3 regions of the Synechococcus sp. W60.3 genome follow, and region 1 is predicted to be linked to each of the others. Evidence: predicted binding sites of a transcription regulator. Region 1 holds the regulator's gene; each other region holds the start of a gene.
The links. Region 1 encodes NtcA, which controls nitrogen genes in cyanobacteria. Its sites were predicted from a motif close to GTANCNNNNGNTAC; they were not measured.
Positions count from the first base shown of each region.

Region 2: urtA (urea ABC transporter substrate-binding protein) is a predicted target of NtcA. The motif match lies at 5,781-5,794, and genes of this name have one in related genera.
Region 3: NW846_RS10965 (ferredoxin--nitrite reductase) is a predicted target of NtcA. The motif match lies at 5,136-5,149, and genes of this name have one in related genera.

Region 1 is NZ_JANSHJ010000014.1:31,974-39,096, reverse strand. It holds gene petB (cytochrome b6) at 1-327, shown strand, start outside; gene petD (cytochrome b6-f complex subunit IV) at 405-917, shown strand; gene leuB (3-isopropylmalate dehydrogenase) at 1,060-2,205, shown strand; gene ntcA (global nitrogen regulator NtcA) at 2,321-2,995, opposite strand; gene NW846_RS06715 (M61 family metallopeptidase) at 3,262-5,061, shown strand; one part of gene NW846_RS06710 (IS630-like element ISSoc15 family transposase) at 5,131-5,741, opposite strand; one part of gene NW846_RS06710 (IS630-like element ISSoc15 family transposase) at 5,741-6,077, opposite strand; gene NW846_RS06705 (hypothetical protein) at 6,170-7,123, shown strand, end outside.
Region 2 is NZ_JANSHJ010000021.1:28,943-36,065, reverse strand. It holds gene urtE (urea ABC transporter ATP-binding subunit UrtE) at 43-807, opposite strand; gene urtD (urea ABC transporter ATP-binding protein UrtD) at 842-1,609, opposite strand; gene urtC (urea ABC transporter permease subunit UrtC) at 1,775-2,983, opposite strand; gene urtB (urea ABC transporter permease subunit UrtB) at 2,987-4,144, opposite strand; gene urtA (urea ABC transporter substrate-binding protein) at 4,249-5,523, opposite strand; gene NW846_RS08605 (S9 family peptidase) at 5,921-7,123, shown strand, end outside.
Region 3 is NZ_JANSHJ010000037.1:5,450-12,572, forward strand. It holds partial or broken gene NW846_RS10950 (nitrate ABC transporter ATP-binding protein) at 1-969, opposite strand, end outside; gene ntrB (nitrate ABC transporter permease) at 1,042-2,001, opposite strand; gene NW846_RS10960 (CmpA/NrtA family ABC transporter substrate-binding protein) at 2,147-3,469, opposite strand; gene NW846_RS10965 (ferredoxin--nitrite reductase) at 3,531-5,078, opposite strand; gene NW846_RS10970 (CAP domain-containing protein) at 5,539-6,687, opposite strand; gene NW846_RS10975 (hypothetical protein) at 6,704-6,859, opposite strand.

The DNA of each region.
Region 1 (7,123 bases):
GGGGGGTTCAAGAAGCCGCGCGAGCTGACCTGGGTAACCGGCGTGATCTTGGCGGTACTGACGGTTTCCTTTGGGGTTACCGGTTACTCCCTGCCTTGGGATCAGGTGGGCTATTGGGCAGTCAAGATCGTCTCCGGGGTGCCCAGTGCCATTCCGGTGGTGGGGGATGCCCTGGTCCAGCTTATCCGCGGCGGCGAGGCAGTTGGCCAAGCCACCCTCACCCGTTTCTACAGCCTGCACACCTTTGTGTTGCCTTGGCTGACGGCGGTCTTCATGACGATGCACTTTCTGATGATCCGCCGCCAGGGCATCTCCGGGCCTTTGTGATCCCAAACCGGTTCTTGTGAGCCGGGCACCCTGGATGCATCTTTTCAGAACTTTTGCCCTAGACAAGGAGAATGGCTATGCCGGTCTCAAAGCAAGTGATAGCAACCGAGGCGATTACCCGCAAAGTTGACCTAGACAATCCCAAAGTTTTGGCCAAGCTGAAGAAGAACATGGGCCACATGACCTACGGGGAGCCCGCTTGGCCCAACGATTTGCTCTTTATGTTCCCGGTGGTGATCCTGGGCACTATTGGGGTGATTGTCGGCCTGGCGGTCATGGATCCGGCGGGTGTCGGCGAGCCGGCGGATCCCTTTGCCACGCCGCTGGAAATTCTGCCGGAGTGGTATCTCTACCCCGCGTTTCACATTTTGCGCATTGCTCCCAACAAGCTCTTGGGCATTGCCCTGATGTCGGCCATTCCGGTCGGCCTTCTGTTTGTGCCTTTCATCGAAAACGTCAACAAGTTTCAGAATCCGCTGCGCCGCCCCGTGGCGACGACGGTGTTTTTGATCGGCACCTTGGTCACCCTCTATTTGGGCATTGGCGCCACCTTGCCTCTGGATAAGTGGGTCACCCTGGGCCTGTTCTAGAGGGCAGAATATCGGCTTGATAACTCTGAGTGCAGCAGGCCGGTGGCCGGGCTGCACTTTTTTTGGACGTGGGGGACTTTTCGGCAAACCTGGGGGCCAAGGGATGGTAATATCGCTACGCATTCTTTTGCTGTGACCGCCCATGAGCGTTCCTTCCTCTGCTGTCCGAACCTATCGGATTACAGCCCTGGCCGGAGATGGGATCGGTCCTGAAATCATGCAGGTGGGGCGGGCGGTTTTGGATGCGGTTGCCGCTCAGGTGGGGTTTTCCCTCCAGTGGCAGGAGGGCTTGATTGGCGGGGCCGCCTACGAAGCCACGGGGGATCCCTTGCCGCCAGAGACCTTGAAAATGGCCCAGGAGAGCGATGCTGTTTACTTGGCGGCAGTTGGCGACTTTAAGTACGACACCCTGCCGCGGGAGAAGCGCCCTGAGCGGGCTTTGTTGGGCTTGCGGGCGGGCCTGGGGCTGTTTGCCAACTTGCGCCCGGTGAAGATCTTTCCGCAACTGGTGCAGGCCTCTTCCCTCAAGCCGGAGGTGGTTGCCGGGATCGACCTGGTGGTGGTGCGGGAGCTCACCGGCGGCATCTACTTCGGCCAACCCAAAGGGATCTTCACAGATGCCAAGGGATCCCGGCGGGGTGTGAACACCATGGCCTACAGCGAGGCGGAGGTGGATCGCATTGCCCGTGTGGCTTTTGAACTGGCCCGCAAACGCCGGCGCAAGCTCTGCTCGGTGGATAAAGCCAATGTCCTGGAAGTGTCACAACTGTGGCGGGAGCGGGTTACCGCCATTGCGGCTGAGTACCCCGACGTGGAGCTGTCCCACCTGTACGTCGATAATGCTGCCATGCAGTTGGTGCGCTGGCCCAAGCAGTTTGACGTCATTCTCACGGAGAACCTCTTCGGGGATATCCTCTCCGACGAGGCGGCGATGCTGACCGGGTCCATCGGCATGTTGCCCTCTGCCTCTTTGGGATCCTCTGGCCCTGGGGTGTACGAACCCGTACACGGGTCAGCCCCGGATATTGCCGGACAAGACAAGGCCAACCCCATTGCCCAGGTGCTCTCCGGGGCAATGCTGCTGCGCTACTCCTTGGATCAGCCCCAGGCTGCCGACCGCATCGAACAGGCCGTCGAGGCGGTTTTGGCCCAGGGCTACCGCACTGCCGACATCTACTCTGAGGGGATGACCCTCGTCGGCTGTCGGGAAATGGGGGAAAAGATCTTGGCTGCTCTGGCCCAGCAGCAAGCCTCCCCCCAAGGATCGCTCTCAGCCCCTGGTGGTTGAGGGGAGGTTCCCTCGTCGCTGCCCTGCCCTGGTGGCACGGCTACTCCTCTCCCAGAGGGAGGGATTGTCCCGACTGGTAAATTCCTGGAAACGGCCCTAGGGGCAGCTTCTCCCCCTAGGCAAAGCGATGGCCAAGCTGCATTGGGTCGTGGACGGTGATCTTTTTCTTGTGGATGGAAATGTAGTTCTTCTTGCGCAGCTCCCCCAACAGACGAGTGATGGTGACGCGAGTGGAGCCGATCGCTTCCGCAATGGCCTGGTGGGATAGCTTGAGATCGATGGTGACTCCATTGGGGCCGGGCACCCCGAAGTCGCGGCAGAGGATCAGTAGAAAGCTGACCAGACGGGATCCCATGTCGCGGTGGGCCAGCGTCTCGATCATCATCTCCGTCTGCAAGATGCGGGAAGACAGGCTCTTGAGGAGCAACATGGAGAGCTCAGCGTTCTCCCGCAAGGATTTTTCCACCTGTTCGATGGGCAGAGAGAGCAGCTCGACGCGGGTAAAGGCCACCGCGTGATAGAAGCGGTCGGAGCGCTGCCCCGTGATGAAGGAGAGCACCCCAAAGATGCTGTTTTCCCGCAGGAGAGCGACGGTAATTTCTTCCCCCATTTCGTAGACCCGCGAGAGCTTGACAGCTCCTTTCACCAAAAAGTAAACCCGCTCCGCCGGATCCCCAGGAAAGAAGATGGTCTTACCGCGCTCAAACGTTTCGATAACCGGAGGATGGTGAGGCCCTCCCAACTGTTTGAAGGCTGCAACCAGAGATTTTTCTGCAATGGCCACTGCCATATTCTTCAACCTTTTAAGGTCAGTTTATCCCTTAGAATCAACCCAACAAGATCAGCCAGGAGTGCCGGGGTTGAGCTGCCCGCTATTGACCCAAGCCACCCTTGACTCAAAAATGACCTCGGCGGCAAGATTATCCTAAGCTAAAAGACTCTGCTTGGATATCTTTGTAGCAGGAGCTACATCTTTGAAGTCTTGTCTCCTGTCCAAGATATGCTTCTAGCGCACTGTTTTGGGACGGTGCAGGCGGGAGGTGCGAGGAAAGTTATATGGGGATCGCGCAGGGTGGGGTTGCCGCCCCTTCTCAGCTAAGCCGTCAGCATTTCACGGTGCGGATGCCGGAGCCGGCCAATCACCTTTTGGAGGTGGAACTACAGATCCAAGAGGTGGATCCAGAAGTACCTCTGCAACTGCGGCTGCCGGTGTGGACGCCGGGATCCTACCTGGTGCGGGAATATGCCCGCCATGTGCAAGAGTTTCAGGCAGCAACGGAGCAAGGGATCCCTTTGGCCTGGCGGAAGGTAGATAAGCACACTTGGGAGATCGAGCCGCCCCGCTGTTCGGCTGTCGCGATCCGCTATCGGGTCTACGCCTACGAGCTGACGGTGCGCACCAACCATTTGGATCTCACCCACGCCTACTTCAACGGGGCGGCGCTCTTTCTCTACGTGCCCGGTCGCGAGCGGGAGCCCTACACCTTGACGATAATCCCTCCCAAACCCGACTGGCACGTCGCCACCAGTTTGCGACCTTTGAGGTCTTCTTCTGAGGATGCTGCTTCCGGCCAGTCTTTTGTGGCGGCAGACTACGACGAGCTGGTGGATAGCCCGGTGGAGGTGGGCCTGCACCAGTTGCGGTCGTTTGCGGTGGAAGGGATCCCTCACTACTTCGTGGTCTGGGGAGCGGGCACCCTAAATTTGGAGCAAGCGGTGGCCGATGCCGAGAAAATTGTCCGGGCCACGGCGGCGTTTTTTGGCGAGCTGCCCTACGACCGCTACTGGTTTATTGTGCATTTGTCAGCCGGGGGATTTGGCGGCCTGGAGCACAAGTACAGTGCCACCCTCAATTATTCTGGACTGGAGCTGCATCAGCCCCACTCCTACCGCCGCTTTTTGGCGCTGCTGGCCCATGAGCTTTTCCATGCTTGGAACGTCAAGCGGCTGCGCCCTCTGGCTTTGGAGAAAATTAACTACAACCAAGAAAACTACGTGGACTGTCTGTGGTTTTGCGAGGGGGCAACCAGCTACTACGAAAATGTCATCTTGCTGCGGCCAGGGATCCTCAGCGCCGAAGATTTTTTAAAGATCCTGGCCGAGCAAATTGGCCGGCTGCAGCGCACTCCAGGTCGAGCCGTACAATCGCTGCGAGAATCCAGTTTCGACGCCTGGATCAAGCTCTACCGTCCCCACGAAAATAGCCTCAACAGCCAGGTTTCCTATTACCTAAAGGGCGCTTTGGTCTGCTGGCTGCTAGATCTGCACATTCGCCACCTCTCAGGGGGGCAGGGATCCCTGGACACGGCCCTGCGGGATCTGTGGCAGCGCTTTGGTCGGACAGAGAAAGGCTACAGCAACCAAGACTTGCAAGAGGCGTTTGAGCGGGCAGCCGGCGCCGATCTCAGCCCCTTTTTCGCCGCCTATGTGGACGGCACGGAAGAGCTAGACTACAACGCCTACCTCCACCCCTTTGGCCTCACCCTCAAGGTTCACTTCAGCCGACCCAACCCTCCCCCCTACCTGGGCCTCAACTTCAACGGCGAAGGCAATCGCATCAGCGCCGTCGAGATGGGATCCCCCGCTCAAAAAGCCGGCATCTGGGCTGGCGATGAGTTGGTGGCCTTGGATGGCTTCCGGGTAAGCGCCGCCACCTTGCCGGAGCGCCTGGCAGCCTATCAGCCCCACCAAACCATCTGTCTTAGCGTCTTCCAAGGCAATCAGTTAAAGCACTTTTGGATCCCCTTGGATCCGCCCCGCCCGGATGTGTACACCCTGGAGGCCTTGCCTGAGCTCACTCCCGCCCAGAAAGCGCTCCAGCAGGGCTGGCTGGGATCCCTTCTGGCTCAAGAGTAAGCAGGAGGTAGCAATGCTTTAAAATCTTCCTAGCTGTTCACAACTCCTGAGTTACAGCCTGTTAAGAGCTCAAGGGGTACAATAGCAGCACTTAGCAAACCAACTTCGGAAGGAGGATGGATTGATCAGTAGTAAAGAAGTCTTCACTATCTGCTCCATGCTATATTTCCCAATTCTGCAAAGCTGCCGAGTAAAATGCTTCAACACTGACCACATCATCTCAATGGGATTCAACTCCGGCGCATACACAGGCAGGTATAGGATTCGTGCTCCTGTCCCCCTAATCAATTCCTCAACTTCCCGACTCTTGTGGATATTCAAATTGTCCATAATCACAACCTTCCTCGCATCTAGCTTCGGACATAACTCGCTTCTCAAAAACTCCAAAAAGTCCTCTTTCTTCATCCCACCCTTGATGACACGACAGCCAACTACACCTCTCAAGGAAATAGCTCCAATAACCGTATACTTTTCACCCTTGTATCTCTGACGATAATGATAAGCCTTTTGACCACGTAAACTCCGAGATACTCTCCGCTCCATTCCCTCCCAGACTCCCGTCTGGTCGATGGCAATCAAATCCTCCGCTGGAATATTCCTGACTTCTTGACTATAAGCTAGTCGTTCCCTTTGCACCTCCTCTTCTTTGACTTTTGCACTGCGGTAGGTCTTTTTTTTAGAGTCATTCCTTGCTTTTTCAAGAAATTATGTATCGTGACGATGCTTACATTGATTCCTAAGCGCTCGCGCAACAGTTCTTGATACTGCCACAGGTAGAAGTCTGGGTGTTCTGTAATAATTGCCATCACTTCCTGCCGATGTTGTTCCAAAATGCCCACTCGCTTGGTGCCTGCTTTCTTAGGAGCTAAATCTTGAGTTTGTTGGTACTGACGCACCCAGCGGTGTACTGTTCTTTTGGTCACCATGAAGCGTTTAGCTACCTGGCGGATGGAGGTGTTACCTGCCTGGTAGGCTGCTACAACTCTTTGCCGCAAATCCAAAGAATGAGTCGGCATTCCTTTCTCTCCTTCCTCTTGAATACCTGTACCCTATTTTAAATTAAAAGGCTGTAGGTTAAAGAAAATAGGATAAATAGGATCAAGGGAAGATGACTCTGCTTTTAGGTCTTCTAATTGGATTGGCTATTGGTTTCTGCCTGGGCGTTTATACCTGTAGGCTCACTCAAAGAGCTAATAGTCAGTTACTGGATGAGATTCTAAGAAAGTTACAAGCTGATCTTGAGGGCTTCAAACTTCATATCTCAGAAAGTCTGTCCGAAAGTTACCAAAACTTCCTTCAGCATTTAGCTGAGTACAGAAGTCAGCTAGTTAAGAACATAAGTAACCAGCAGAATATCCTGAGCAGGCTATTAGAAAGTACAGAAAAAATTTCCCAGAATCTAAGCTCAAGTTCTAGCCTTCAAAAGACGAAGGAAACTAACGAGCGAACTGCTGGCGCGCGACTCAAGAGTTTGCCGCCAGGGACGATTAGCTGTGAACAGGTGAAAATAGGGGTATTTCTGTGGTCTAGGAACATAAGGATGAAGAACCCGATCCCATCTAGTAAAAAAGCCGATGCAGAAGGAGAACTCGATAACAAGCTGAACTGGATATCAAACCTTATGGGTCAGAGGTACTCGCTGATCGAGAAGCTTTACAAAGAAATTAAATCTGGCATTGGAGAAGAAAAGGCCTTAACTCTTTGCTTAAAAGGCAACTCCCCGGAAGTGATAAGTTATAGCTGCCAACTTGCTTCCACTCTACATAAGGTTAATTTCTTAGAGGAATATAACTACTCAAAATCCTCCAAAAACCTGAGGGTAAAGCTAAGCAAGTCTCCAGAGGCAATCAAGTTCCTATCTGGAGATTGGCTGGAGAGATATGTCAAACAGCAACTGATCAAGTTTGCTAGAGAGCAGGGACAGAAGATCGATTTTTCCTACATCGCAAATGCGGAAGTTACTTTGCCCAACGGTAGCGACTTTGAGATCGATCTCTTCTTCCACATTAACAACCGATTCTACTGGATAGAGTCGAAGACCGGCAGCTATAGAGACTGTATA
Region 2 (7,123 bases), on a different contig from region 1:
TCAAAAAAGTTATAGAGGTTTTCAGGCTCTCCAGGTGCCACCTCAGATAGAAAGGTGAGCTCGGACTTTTTCTTCGTCCATTTGGTCAGTCGGCCCCTCCATGATAAGGGATCCATTTTCCATAAGATAAAAGTAATCGGCTAGGCTTTGGGCAAACTCAAAATACTGCTCCACCAGCAACACCGAAACGCCCCGCTCCTTTTGAATGCGGCTGATGGCTTCTTCGATCTCGATAATGATAGAGGGCTGGATCCCTTCTGTGGGCTCATCCAGGAGCAAAAGTTTGGGCTCCGCCACCAAAGCTCTGGCGATGGCCAGTTGCTGCTGCTGCCCACCGCTCAAATCCCCACCCAGCCGTTTAAGAAAAGAACGCAGAATTGGGAATAGGTCATAGACAAACTCAGGTATGATCCGTTCTCTGTCCGGTGCCGCTTCTAGCCCCACCAGCAGGTTTTCCTCAACCGTTAGGCGGGGAAATATCTCTCGACCTTGGGGTACATAGCCAATACCGGCGCGGGCTCGCCAATTGGGAGGGTAATGGTTGATAGGACGGCCCTCAAAAGCAATTTTGCCTGTGCAGTCTTTCAGAAGTCCCATCAGGGCTTTAAGTGTGGTGGTTTTGCCCATACCATTGCGGCCCAGAAGGCAAACCGCTTGGCCGGGAAAGATCTTAAAAGAGAGATCCTTCACAATTAAACTCTGACCATAGTAAACCCTCAAGTTGGAGACCTCCAGGAGAGGCCCGGATCCATCTCGGGATAAGTTTTGTGTTGCGGTCGCGTTTTCCGTATTCATAGGCCTGCGCATGAGTCGATTAGATACAGAACTATAGCCTCTTTGCTTAGTTTTTCCCCTTGTGGGATCCGAGATAGACCTCAATCACTCGCGGGTCGTTTTTCACATCCTCAAAGGTACCTTCGCACAGCACCGAGCCTTGGTGTAAAACGGTAACCTTGCGGGCAATTTGTCGGACAAACACCATGTCATGTTCGATCACCAAAATGGTGTGGCTTTGGGCTAAGGATTGAATTAACTCTCCTGTAGCTTCTGTTTCTTTGTCCGTCATCCCGGCCACGCATTCATCCAGCAGCAGCAAATCCGGATCTTGAGCAATCACCATGCCGATCTCCAGCCATTGCTTTTCTCCGTGGGAAAGCAGCCCTGCCGGAACCCGATCCTTACGGCTGAGGCCAATGGTTGCCAAAAGAGCATCCGTTTTTTCTCGCAGATGCTTTTTGCCCAATAGGGTGGAAAAAACCCTTTTGTCAGGGTTGAGGGATAGCTCCAAGTTTTCTCGCACGCTCAAGTTTTGATAGACCCGCGGCGTCTGAAACTTGCGCCCAACACCCAAAATCGAGATCTCGTGTTCCTTGAGCTTGGCCAGATCCTTTCCTTTGAACAGCACCCGTCCTCGGGTGGGCTTAACCTTGCCCGTCAGCACATCGAGAAACGTAGTCTTACCCGCCCCATTGGGACCGATGACCACCCGCAGCTCCCCTTCCTCCAGAGAGAAGTTCAACCCATCTAAAGCCTTAAAGCCGTCGAAGCTGACGGTGAGATCCTGAGTTTGTAAAATTTGTCGGGTGGCGGTGGGAGCTGCAGTAAGCATGGGGATCACATCCAAGAACGGAAAGGGCAGAGGGCGAACAGGGTTCTCAACCCATCAAATAAATAAGAGAGGACACTTGGCATCGCTGGCTTACCCATCAGATCTGGGATCCTTTTACTCTGAACTTGCACCTTGCGTATGATGCACATCGACAGAAAGCCAGATTTAAGCTGGGGAAGTATCTGCCAAACGCCTGCGCCAAAGCTGGACAGTGACCCAAAGCTGCCTGCCTTGGGTGCGCACCCAACCCACCAGTCCATCCGGCAACACCAGCACCACCAGCAGGAACAATCCCCCTTGGAAAAACAACCAAATTTCGGGAAAATTTTCGCTCAGCAAGCTCTTGGCAAAGTTAACCAACAGAGCCCCCAGCACCGCCCCCACCAAACTGGCCCGACCGCCCACCGCCACCCAGATTACCATCTCAATGGAAAAGGGAACGGCCATCGCATTGGGAGAGATGATCCCAGTTTGCAAGGTAAACAAAGCTCCGGCAACACCCGCCAGGGCAGCAGACACGGCAAACACCAGAACTTTAAAGCCGGTGGGATCGTAGCCGGAAAAACGAACCCGCGGCTCGTCATCTCGAATGGCTACCAGGATCCGACCGAATAGGCCGCTGGTCAGCCAACGACAGAGAAGGTAAGCCAAAACCACCGCCAGAACTGTAGTGACATAGACAGCAAAGCGCATTTCGGACGAGTTGACATCTAGGCCAAACAAAGTCTGGAAGTTGGTCAGGCCGTTGGTGCCGTTAATTAAGCGCTGTTGGCCGTTGAAGAAGTTAAAGAAAATGATCGTGGTGGCCTGAGTTAAAATGGAAAAATAAACCCCTCGGATGCGATTTCTCACCACCAAATACCCCAGGGCTGCCGCCACCAAAGCCGGGATCAAGACCACAGCAACAGCCGTAAACGGAAACGAATAAAAGGGATACCAAAACCAGGGCAATTCCGTTACCCCGTAGAGGCTGAAAAACTCTGGTATCTGACCTTCCGGCAATTGCAATTTCAGGTGCATCCCCAGAGCGTAGCCCCCCAAGGCGAAGAACACCCCATGCCCCAGGCTGAGCATGCCGGTATAGCCCCAGATGAGGTCGATCCCCAAAGCTACAATGCTGAGGGCCAGAAACCGCCCCAACAAGTTGAGCCGAAAGCCAGACAGCACAGTTGGGGCCACAAAGATCAAGGCCAGCACCAAAACGATGAGGATCCCGGCCTCCCACAGAAGCTTGCGAGAAGAATTGGGATCCCCACCCGCGGCGGGAGCAGCCACTTCATGATCAGCACGGGGGGAATGAACCAGTTTCATAGGCTTTGTGAGGGAGTAGAAGATGGAGAGTCTGGTCCTAGAGTTTTCGCCAAGCGAGATCATTCCCTAGGCATCCACCATACGACCTTTTTCGGGGAAAAGGCCCCGAGGTCGCACCTGCAAAAAGGCCACGATCAAAGCAAAGACCATCACCTTGGCCATGCTCGTGGTGGCAAAAAAGTTGAGGGTATCGGTCAGGATGGGCACGTTGGGAAAAATCAAAGCCAGCGTCCCTGAGCCGATGACAAAGTTGGCAATCCCGATCCCAAGCGCCGCCACAATACTGCCTAAGAGCTTACCAACACCCCCCACGACGACCACCATAAAGGTATCCACGATGTAGTTTTGGCCGGTGTTCGGCCCCACGGATCCCAGCAGGCTGACCGCCACGCCGGCTACTCCCGCCAGACCCGAGCCGACGGCAAAGGTAAGGGCATCCACCTTTTGCGTGGGGATCCCTACACAGGCGCTCATGGCCCGATTCTGGGTAACCGCCCGGATGCGCAGCCCCCAGCGGGTGCGTTGCAAGAAGAAGTACAGCCCTAGGATGCAGAAGACAGTGAGGGCGATGATAAACAGGCGGGTATTGGGCAAAAACAGGTTGCCCACCGGGATCCCACCCCCCAGCCACCGGGGAGCCGTCACGTCTTTGTTCTGGGCGCCGAACCAAGGCTGGGTAACCGCCAAAGCATAGGTTTGCGCCAGCACCCGCCCCCCCACCGATGCAATGGCCGTGGAGAGCACCAACAGCAGCGCCAGCGTCCACCCCTTGAGACGCGGCCAATCCGCCCGCCTGGACAAAAGCCACCAGCCGCCGAAAAAGAGCACCGCGAAGGCCCCCAAGCGGAAAGCCAGCACCCAATTGACGCTGCGCACAAACTGCTGCAGGATCAGGCTCACACCCCAAGTGGCCAGAAGGGTTTCCAGCGGTCGGCCATACAAAAAGCGGATCACCCCCCGCTCCAGGGCTAGTCCCACCAGAGCCGTGACGGCAAAGGCAGCTACCAAAGCTGGAAAGATGTACAGATCCCGCCAGGGATCCCCTAGGGGACGAAAGGCATTTTGAACCACAAAAGTGGTGTAGGCCCCCAACATCATCAGCTCCCCATGGGCCATGTTGATGACCCCCATGAGGCCGAAAACAATGGCCAAGCCCAAGGCGGCTATTAGCAAGACGGTGCCAATGCTAATGCCGTTGAACAAGCTGTCCAGGAGCAAGGTCATGGGCAGGGGATCCTCCTTCCAACTAAACTAGGGAGGCTAACCGAGCATCTAGGCGGGATCCCCGACCCTATCCAAACGGCAAGGGATCCCAGCCCTGGCCAGGACTAGCTGACTTTGTAGCGACCGCCCTTGGCCGGATCTGACCAATCGCAGGCAAAGCCCTTGGTCTCTGCCACAAACTGGTTCCAGGGCTGCGGCTCCACGGCATCCGTAGAAAAGATGACATCAAACAAACCGTCAGAGCGCACCTGGCCGATCCGCACATACTTGGTCAGGTGGTGATTGGTGTTCATGGTTACCAAGCCTTCTGGGGCATCAAAGGTCTGGCCATAGGCTGCCTGCCGCACGGCGTCGATTTCCACTGTTCCCGCTTTTTCCACTGCCTGCTTCCAGATGTAAACCATGATGTAGGCGGCTTCCATCGGGTCGTTGGTGACGCGGTTTTGGCCGTATTCTGCCTTGAAAGCCTCCACAAACTTCTTGTTGGCAGGCGTATCCACCGTCATAAAGTAGTTCCAGGCGGCAAAGTGCCCTTCCAAGAATTCGGGGCCGATGGCCTGTACCTCTTCTTCGGCAATGCTGACGGACATGGAAGGATAGCGATCTGGCCCCAGCCCTGCCCCTTCCAGTTGTTTGAAAAAGGCCACGTTGCTGTCGCCGTTCAAGCTGTTGTAGATCACACCGCCATTGGGAAGAGCGGCCCGGATCTTGCTGATGATGGGGGTAACTTCTGTGCTGCCCAAAGGCAGATAGTCTTCACCCACCACTTTGCCCCCCAGGGCTTCCAACTGGGCCTTGATGATGGTGTTGGCCGTGCGGGGGAACACGTAGTCGGATCCCACCAGGAAGAACTCTTTGCCCTTGTTCTTGAGCAGCCATTCCACCGAAGGCTCGATCTGCTGGTTGGGGGCAGCGCCGGTGTAGAAGATGTTTTTGGAGCACTCTTGTCCTTCGTACTGCACGGGATACCAGAGCAGGTGCTGCTTGGATTCAAACACCGGCAACACGGCTTTGCGACTGGCCGAAGTCCAGCATCCAAACACCGTTGCCACCTTGTCCACATCGATCAGTTTGGTGGCTTTCTCCGCAAAGGTTGGCCAATCGGAAGCCCCATCCTCGATAATCGGCTCGATCTGCTTGCCCAAAACCCCACCGGCGGCATTGATCTCTTTGATGGCCAGCTTTTCCGCATCCACCACGCTGGTTTCCGAAATGGCCATGGTGCCGCTAAGGGAGTGCAAAATGCCAACGCGGATGGTCTCTCCCTGGGCGTAGGCGGGCACGGATCGCTTCACCCAGATCTGCGGCCCTAGGGCAGCCCCGGCTCCGGCCAGAGCGCCCATTTTCAGCACTTGACGACGATTAAATGATAGAGCCATCGGTGATCTCCGAAACGAAGTGAGTGCAAAGGGTATTAAGAAGTCCAGTTGTTGCAGCAGCCCGGCCAACCGAGGGAAGCACTTAGCTCATCACCTCGCCCATGTGTTAAATTTGCCCAACTGCAGTCGGCTGAGGCTTTCACCGAATGCCTTCCCAACATCAACAGAGGAAAAGGCTAATCCTGCAGTCGAGAAAGCGTTGTGCATCCCTGTTGCCTTAACGTGTTCCATCAAACCCATTCAGCCCGGAGAGAATTGTATCGCGGGATACCTTTTCCCAGAATCCGAGCCTGTTCTCGGCTCCCTTTCCCCACAGGCTGTAGGCAAAGGCAGGGATCCCTTGCTGCCGGCATAATAGGGGTTCTGGGGTCGAGAATTAGTTGAGAGTTAACAGCTTATGGTGCAACAGGCTGGCTATGGATCTTGGCGATCCCCGATTACCGCTGACCTGGTGGTGACGGGATCCCTGCGCTTGGGACAGATGGTTTGGGATGGAGGGGATCTCTACTGGACGGAGGGCCGCCCGCAAGAAAAAGGGCGCAATGTGTTGATGCGGCGCTCTGCCGACGGGATCCTGGTGGAGCTGACACCGGCACCTTTCAATGTGCGGACACGAGTGCATGAGTATGGGGGTGGAGCTTATTGGGTGTCGGCAGGGGTAGTGTATTTTTGCAACTTCGCTGACCAACGGCTCTACCGCCTGCTGCCGGGTTCAGATCCCCAGCCCCTGACGGAAGCAGGCCCCTATCGCTATGCAGATGGGGTGGTGGATCGGGCGCGTGGACGCATCCTCTGTGTGCGGGAAGATCACAGCCGCCAGGGAGAGCCGGAAAACAGCCTTGTCTCGATTGACTTGGAAAGCGGATCCCAGCGCGTTTTGGCCTCTGGGCACAATTTCTATGCCAACCCTCGCCTCAGCCCCGATGGCCAGACCTTGGTATGGCTGACCTGGGATCACCCCCAAATGCCCTGGGACGGCACAGAGCTGTGGCGGTCTGAGGTGAACCCTGACGGCAGCTTGGGAGAACCTCAAAAGCTGGCCGGTGGCCCTGCCGAGTCGATCTTCCAGCCCCAGTGGTCACCGGAGGGGGATCTCTACTTTGTTTCCGATTGCAGCGGCTGGTGGAACCTCTATCGCTGGGATCCCCAGGGCCCCATTCCCCTCTGCCCTATGGAAGCGGAGTTTGGAGAGCCGCAGTGGGTGTTTGGCCTGAGCACCTACGGCTTTGCTGGGGATGGGCGCATTCTGGCCTGTTATGAACAAGACGGGCTGTCTCATCTGGCTTATCTGGATCCCCATTCAGGACAGTTGGCAGGGATCCCCTTGCCCTACACCCAGATCAGCGGTTTGCAGGTGAGTGGGGAAAAAGCCGCTTTCCTGGCCGGATCCCCGACGGAAGCCACTGCCTTGGTCTGCCTAGACTTACCCTCCAGCCAAGTGGAGGTGGTGGCCCGTTCCAGCAGCGTGGCGGTGGATCCCGACTATCTGTCGATCCCAGAGCCCATTGTTTTTCCCACCGGTGGCGGCAAGGAAGTGGCCTACGCCTTCTTCTATCCCCCCAAAAACCGCGACTTCGTGGCCCCTGCCGGCGAAAAACCG
Region 3 (7,123 bases), on a different contig from region 1:
GATGGTCTTCCAGCCTGGCTCCCGCACCAGGGTGACCTGCTCCAGGCCATGCTTTTGAAACAGGCCTTTTTCCTGCGCCACCACCAGCGGGGCGCAGTCGTTGAGGGGCACAAAGCCAACCTCCAAATTGACCTTCTCCAGGCCGTGTTTGGCAATGGCCACGCGAACAGGCGTTTTTTGGCGAGCCCGCTTTTGCTGGTTGAGAAAGTAGATCATCTCTCCCCGCAGGCTGTAGTAGTCGGGGTGACGCACCACTTCCAAACGATGGCGGGGTCGAGGAAAAGGGATCCGCAAAATCTGGCCAATGCGGGCCTCCGGGCCATTGGTCATCATTACCACCCGATCCGAAAGCAGCAGCGCCTCATCCACATCGTGGGTAACCATGACACAGGTGAGCTGCTCCGCCTGGGCAATCTCCATCAGTTGCTCCTGCAGGTTGCCGCGCGTCAAGGCATCCAGAGCGCCAAAGGGCTCATCCAACAGCAGCACCCGCGGACGGATGGCCAAAGCCCGGGCAATGGCTACCCGCTGTTTCATCCCTCCTGACAGATGGGCCGGTCGCTTGTCGGCTGCCCCCTGCAACCCCACACGGCGAATGTGTTCTGCCACAATCCGGTCCCGCTCCGCTTTGGGAAGGGATCCCAGCACCTCGTCCACGGCCAGGGCAACGTTCTCCCGCACGGTCAGCCAGGGCAGCAGGGAATAGTTCTGAAACACCACCATGCGATCCGGGCCGGGATCCGTAACCTGTCGGCCCTCCAGGAGAATGCCCCCTCGGGAAGGCTTTTCCAGGCCAGCAATGATGTTGAGCAGGGTCGATTTGCCACAGCCAGAGTGGCCGATCAACGAGACAAATTCCCCTTTTTGGATCTCCAGGTGGATGTCTTTCAGGACAGGATAGACCTCTCCGTTGTCGAGGAGAAATTCCTTGTCGACATGATCCACTTCAATGTAAGGCTGGGTCTTCATGATTCCCCTGAGATGATTTCTGAGAGCATGGAGAAATTGTCAGCAACCAATCTAAAACTCGGCCAAGCTCATTTAGCGATCCTCAGCCACCACCAGCGAGCCAATCCAAGCCGTGATCCGATCCAGCAGAAGACCCACCATCCCAACATAGATCAAAGCCAGAATGATTTCGCTGATGCGGGAGCTATTCCAGGCATCCCAGATGAAAAATCCAATGCCCACACCGCCAATCAACATCTCCGCCGCCACAATGGCCAGCCAAGACAAGCCCACCCCAATGCGCAAGCCGGTAAAAATGTAGGGTACAGTTGCCGGGAAAACGATTTTGAAAAAGTACTTCCAGCCCGACATGCGCACAATTCTGGCCACATTGCGGTAATCCTGAGGGATCCGCTGTACGCCGGCAACGGTGTTGATCAAAATGGGCCAGAGGGCCGTAATGAAGATTACGAAAATGGCGGAAGGGTTGGCATCTCGAAAGGCAGCCAAAGAAATCGGCAGCCAGGCCAAAGGCGGCACCGTGCGCAGCACCTGAAAAATGGGATCCAAAGCCTCGTACAGCCAGCGATTGACCCCGATGATCATGCCGCCCACAACCCCCACCAAGCCGGCCAGGGCAAACCCAATGAACACCCGCCGCAAGCTGGCCCAAATTTGCCAGAACAGCCCTTTGGCATTGCCGCCATAGTCAAAAAAGGGATCTTTAATGAGGGGATCCCAGGTGTCCTGCCAAACCTGGAGAGGGGTGGGCAAGTTGGCTCCGGGGCGGCTATAGGCAATTTGCCAGAGAACGAGCACTATTAAAATGGCCGTGGTGGGCAAAAGAACGCGGCGCAGCACTTGGTGGATTTGGACTCGCTGCCTCCAAGCAGAAGAAGATGCAGAGCTGGCCGGGGAGTGGAGCCCGGCATTGGACTGAAGAACAAAGCCTGGGCTGGTTTTCAGCAGCCAGTGGCCTAGGCCAACCAGTAGGGGAAGCAGGATCCGAAAGAGGTGGTAGCCCAACTGTAGGGCAGAGTGGAAAATCCTCATGGCTTGCTGGGAGTAAGGTTGAAGTCAACTTAAGAGAATCCCAAGAGAGAAGGGGTTTCAGTTGAACACTCTTTGTGGGGATTCGGGGATCCCTTCTCTCCTGGACAGAGGGTTTGCAGCTAACTTGCTGGGGAAAGTTGGGAAATTAGGCCAGCTTCTTAATCGCCAATTTCTCCAGGTAGGCGGCAGGATTTTCGGGATCGAACTGCACCCCGTCGAAGAAGGTTTCCACTCCTCGAGAGGTGCTGGGGGGAATGGCTGCCCCCTGACCAATGGCTTTGGCAGCTTCTCGCCAGAGTTCTTCCCGATTCACCCGCTCCACCAAGGCTTTGGTATCGGTGTCGGCAGGTAGGTAACCCCAGCGAATGTTTTCGGTCAAAAACCAGAGATCGTGGCTCTTGAAGGGGTAGGAAGCGTAGTTCTGCCAGAACTTCATCAGGTGGGGGCTGTTTTCAACGACCTTGCCGGTGCCGTAGTCAAAAGTGCCCCGAGAACGGCCCAAGATATCGGGCACAGGCACCCCCAGCCAGCGGCGGTCGCCGATGATGCGACACATCTCCTCTTTGTTTTCCATCTGGTCGCACCAGATCTGGGCTTCTAGCACCGCTTTCACCAGGGCAAGGGTGGCTTTCGGGTGCGCATCCACCCAGTCGGCCCGCAGGGCAAAGGCCTTTTCCGGGTGGCCGTTCCACAGCTCGCCGGTGGTGAGGGCACTATACCCCTCTTTTTGGTTCACCAGCTGGGCATTCCAAGGCTCGCCCACACAGAAGGCTTCCATGGTTCTGGATTTCATATTGGCCACCATCTGCGGCGGCGGCACCACAATGATGGAGACGTCGCTAGTGGGATCGATCCCGCCTGCGGCCAGCCAGTAGCGCATCCATAGGTCGTGGGTGCCACCAGGGAAGGTCACCGCACATTTGGGCTCTTTGCCGGCTGCTCGCAACTCGGCAAACTTAGCTTTGAGGGGGGAACTATCCAAGCCAATTTTCAGATCCCGATATTCGTTGGAAATGCTAATGCCCTGACCGTCCAGATTGAGACGGGCCAAGATGTACATAGGCACCGGCTTGCCATCGGTAACTTTGCCGGTGGTGATGAGGTAGGGCATGGGGGTGAGGATGTGTGCCCCATCGATGCCGCCGGCGGCGGATCCCAGCACCAAGTTGTCGCGGGTGGTGCCCCAAGAGGCCTGCTTGACCACCTCTACGTCCTTCATGCCGTACTTGTCAAAGAACCCCTTTTCTTTGGCGATGATCAGGGGGGCCGCGTCGGTTAGAGCGATGAACCCCAGCTTGGCGCTGGTGGTTTCGGGAGTATCGGCCTGCGCCACCCAGTAGCCTTTGCCCAAGGATTGCGATTGGGCGCGCGGGATCCCAGCCGTGGCCGCCCCAGCCGTGAGAGCAGCCACCCCGGCCAAAAATTGCCGACGGGAGACGGGAGAGGAAGTGCTGAACAGCTTAGACATCGAAACCTCCAAGATTTACAACGACGAAGAAAGAAAAACTTTCAGGACGGCAACAGAACCGCTAGCGGGTTACCAAAACAGAAGCCTGGGCGGCGGACGGATGCTGACGCGGCCTGGCCCCGAAGTGCTCCCTGAGCAACTCCACCAAGACCGGCTTGAGGTCTTCGCAAGGGATCCCTTTGCGCACGCATTCGCCCAGCTTGGCGTCTTTGCCCACCTCTCCCCCCATGTAGATGTCCACGGCCTCCACCACCCTGCCGTCCTTGCGAGCAGTGGTGCCCATAAGGCCGATATCGGCTACTTGGGGTTGGCCGCAGGAGTTGGGGCAGCCCGTCCAGTGGATGCGCACCATTTGGGGGATCTCCAGCTCCGCCTCCAGCTCCTCCATCAAGGCCACAGCCCGGTTTTTGGTCTCGATAAGGGCAAAGTTGCAGAACTGGTTGCCCGTACAGGACACCAACCCCCGCTGCAAGGGCCCTGGGTTGGGAGAGAACTTCTTCAAGAGCGGCTCTTTGAGGAGCGGGGCCACTCGGGAGTCGGGCACATTGGGGATGAGCACGTTCTGCTCCACTGTCAGCCGCAGCTCCCCGGAGCCGTACACCTCCGCCAAGCGGGCCAGCTCCATCATCTCCAGGGCGTTGAGCCGCCCCACCGGCACATGCAGGCCGACAAAGTTGAGGCCCGGCTGCTTCTGGGCATGCACCCCCAGCAGATCCCGCTTGTGCCAGACCACCTCATCTTTTTCCGCTGCCCTGAGCAGAGGGTGGCCTATCTGGCGCTCCACAGCCGCCCGGAACTTCTCTAGGCCCCACTCGTCAATGAGCCACATCAGCCGTGCCTTTTGCCGGTTGGCCCGCAGGCCGTGATCCCGGTAGACCAGCAGCACCGCCTCACACAGGGGAACTACATCCCGGGGATCCACCCAGACATCTAGGCCAATTGCCTCGGCGCAGCGGCGAGCAGAGAAAAAGCCGCCCACCAGGACGTTGAAGCCCAGGCGGCCATTTTTGAAGGCGGGCACAAAGGCCAGGTCGTTGATCTCCGCATGCACGGAGTTGTCGCGACAACCGCAGATGGCGATGTTGAACTTGCGCGGCAGGTTGCTGAAGGAAGGGTTGCCCTCGCCGTTGTTGGTGATCATGTCCTGCACCTTGCGGGTGAGACCGCGCACATCGATCAGCTCATCCGGGTCAATACCGGCCAGAGGGGATCCCGTGATGTTGCGCACGTTGTCCATGCCCGACTGGATGCTGGTCAGGCCTACCTCTTTCAGGTAGCCCAGGATCTGGGGCATTTCCTCGATGGGGATGCCCCGCAGTTGCAGGTTCTGCCGGGTGGTGATGTCGGCTACGCCCTGTTCTCCATAGGGGTAGATGATTGCGCCCAACATCCGCATTTGGCCGCTGGTTAGGATCCCATTGGGCAGGCGCAGCCGCAGCATGAACTGACCTGGGGTGCGCTTGCGAAAGAAGATCCCCAGCCACTTGAGGCGGTGATCCCGGTCGTCTTCAGGAATGTTCTCCCAACCCATCCGGGCAAACGCCTCCAGCTCGGCCTTGACCGCCAGCCCATCCTTTTCGCTTTTGAGGCGTTCAAATTGGTTCGCCATGATCGCTGCCGTGGGGTGAACACTAGCTACCCTAGCGATGACGAACCGTTAACTTTGGTATTGGAAGTTACACTCTGTAACAGGTTATGCAGTTTTGTCATTCTCGAATTGCGCTTTATGCATAAAGTCAGGCTTCCAGGAGCATGCCTCTAACCCCCAAAACCCTGAACTTTGCTGAATTTACTGAGCTTTAGGCGGTTTGGCAAAAGTCATTGAGAGGGATATAGTAGACCAAGTTTCCCCCTGATCCTTGAGTCCACCGCAACGGTTGCCGGGAAGTGAAGGGGGAAAGCGCTCGGGGGGTATTCCTCAGGGCTTTGCGGGATACCGCCTTCCTGCTCAGAGATAGGCAGGATGCGATCGCTTCTTTCCTGAACCATGTTCAGGAGAGTTCAGCGTGAATGTATCAGCAGCAGACCCCTCTTTCCCCTTTGGGAAAGGGGCTGGGGGTGAGGAAAAGCTAGTTGAGAGGGTTGAAAGAGTTGAAAGGCTCCATCTGCCAGAGCAGACGGGGCGGGATCCCCAGCCCTTCGGTGAGGGGTGCGGGCCGTTGGGAAGTTTGGGGATCGCAGTCGTAGAGAGCGGTGGTGTAGCGGTAGCTGCGGGGGGGGCCACCGTTGAGGCGAATGCCGCTAATTTCAAAGGTGTAGTTGCGATTGGGCTGGATCGAACCCACGGAGTAGGTCAAAGTTTCCAGGCCAAAGGCGGGATCCCCCACGCGGAGATCTCCAACAGGCACCGGCTCGCCGCTGAGGGCATCGGTGATGCGGACTTGGGCTTGGCTGAGATCAGCCTTGCCGCCACGGCTGGGCACCGAGAAAGACCAGCGGTAGGCAGACAGGGGCTGGCCGGAAAACCCTTCTAGGCGGTAGAGGTAGCCGTCTTTCTCCGGGAAGGCGATGAACTCTGGATCTGGCACCGACTCGTCAAAACCGAAGATCCAGTTGGCGTTGGCCTGGGTCACCCGTCCAGCCCGTGGGTCAAAGACAATGCCGTAGGCCCCCTGGGCGTACTGAGGATACAGGTTCCAGCGGCGATGCCCCACATCCACAAAGTTTTCTCGACCTGGCTCGGCAAAATAGATGTCCACCTGCCGCGCCAACACCCGGCCTGGGTCGGGGCCGTTCAGCTCTAGGATGGGCCCAACCGCCAGGTTGCTGAAGCGGGATCCCGCCTCCCCAGCAGGGGTAAAGCAGCGCCAAGAAGGGGGCGGCTGGTGGCTGAGGGCGCCATTGGCCACCTGCATCAGGGCCGCCTGCTGAGCGGCCTCCAAGAATTCGGGATTGAGCTTCACCGGCGGCAACTCGTGCAACAGCCGCACAAAGTTGAGCCGATCCATCATCTTTTGGGCTGCTGCCGGGGTGAGGCGACCGGGATTGCAGGTGGCAGCCTGAGGCTGCTCGGCATAGATGGGGCCGGCAAAGCTGCGGGTCTGGCGATCCAACTGGCACAAGAAACCGGCGATGGGCAGCTCCCCTGCCGGAGGGGGCCCCACCGCAGTAAGGGATCCCTCCCCACCGCCGCAGGCTGCCAACAGAAAAAGGCAGAGCAGACTCAAAACCATCCCTGCCCAGACTTGCTGCAAACTGGGCAGCCGCTGCCAAGGCATGCAAGATCCTGTGGGCTTACCGACCAGCGGGGGTGGGAGTGGGCGTGAGGCTGGGGGGACTGACGGTGCTGCTGCTACCCTCGTCGCAGGCAGACAACAGTCCCAGGCACAGGAACAGGGCCAGAGCCTCCAAGAGCTGGCGGCTCACCTTGTTGAGTTGGAGTGCGGCCATCGCAACAAACCTCCAAAACGCTGCCAGGTTTGACCCTGTTCTATCACCTGGCCCAACAAGTTGCTGTGCCGAGACTTCTGTCGGCAAGGGCAGAACTCGAACCCCAGTCAAGAAATGCTCACCCAACTCAGCCGGATCCTCTAGGGCTAGAACCTGAGTTCAGCCTCTGCCCCTTCCTATAGCGTAGCTGCGGATCCCCGCACCTCTTTCCGCGCTCAAGCGTAAAGACTACATCGATTTTTTTGCCGAGACTGCAGGGATCCG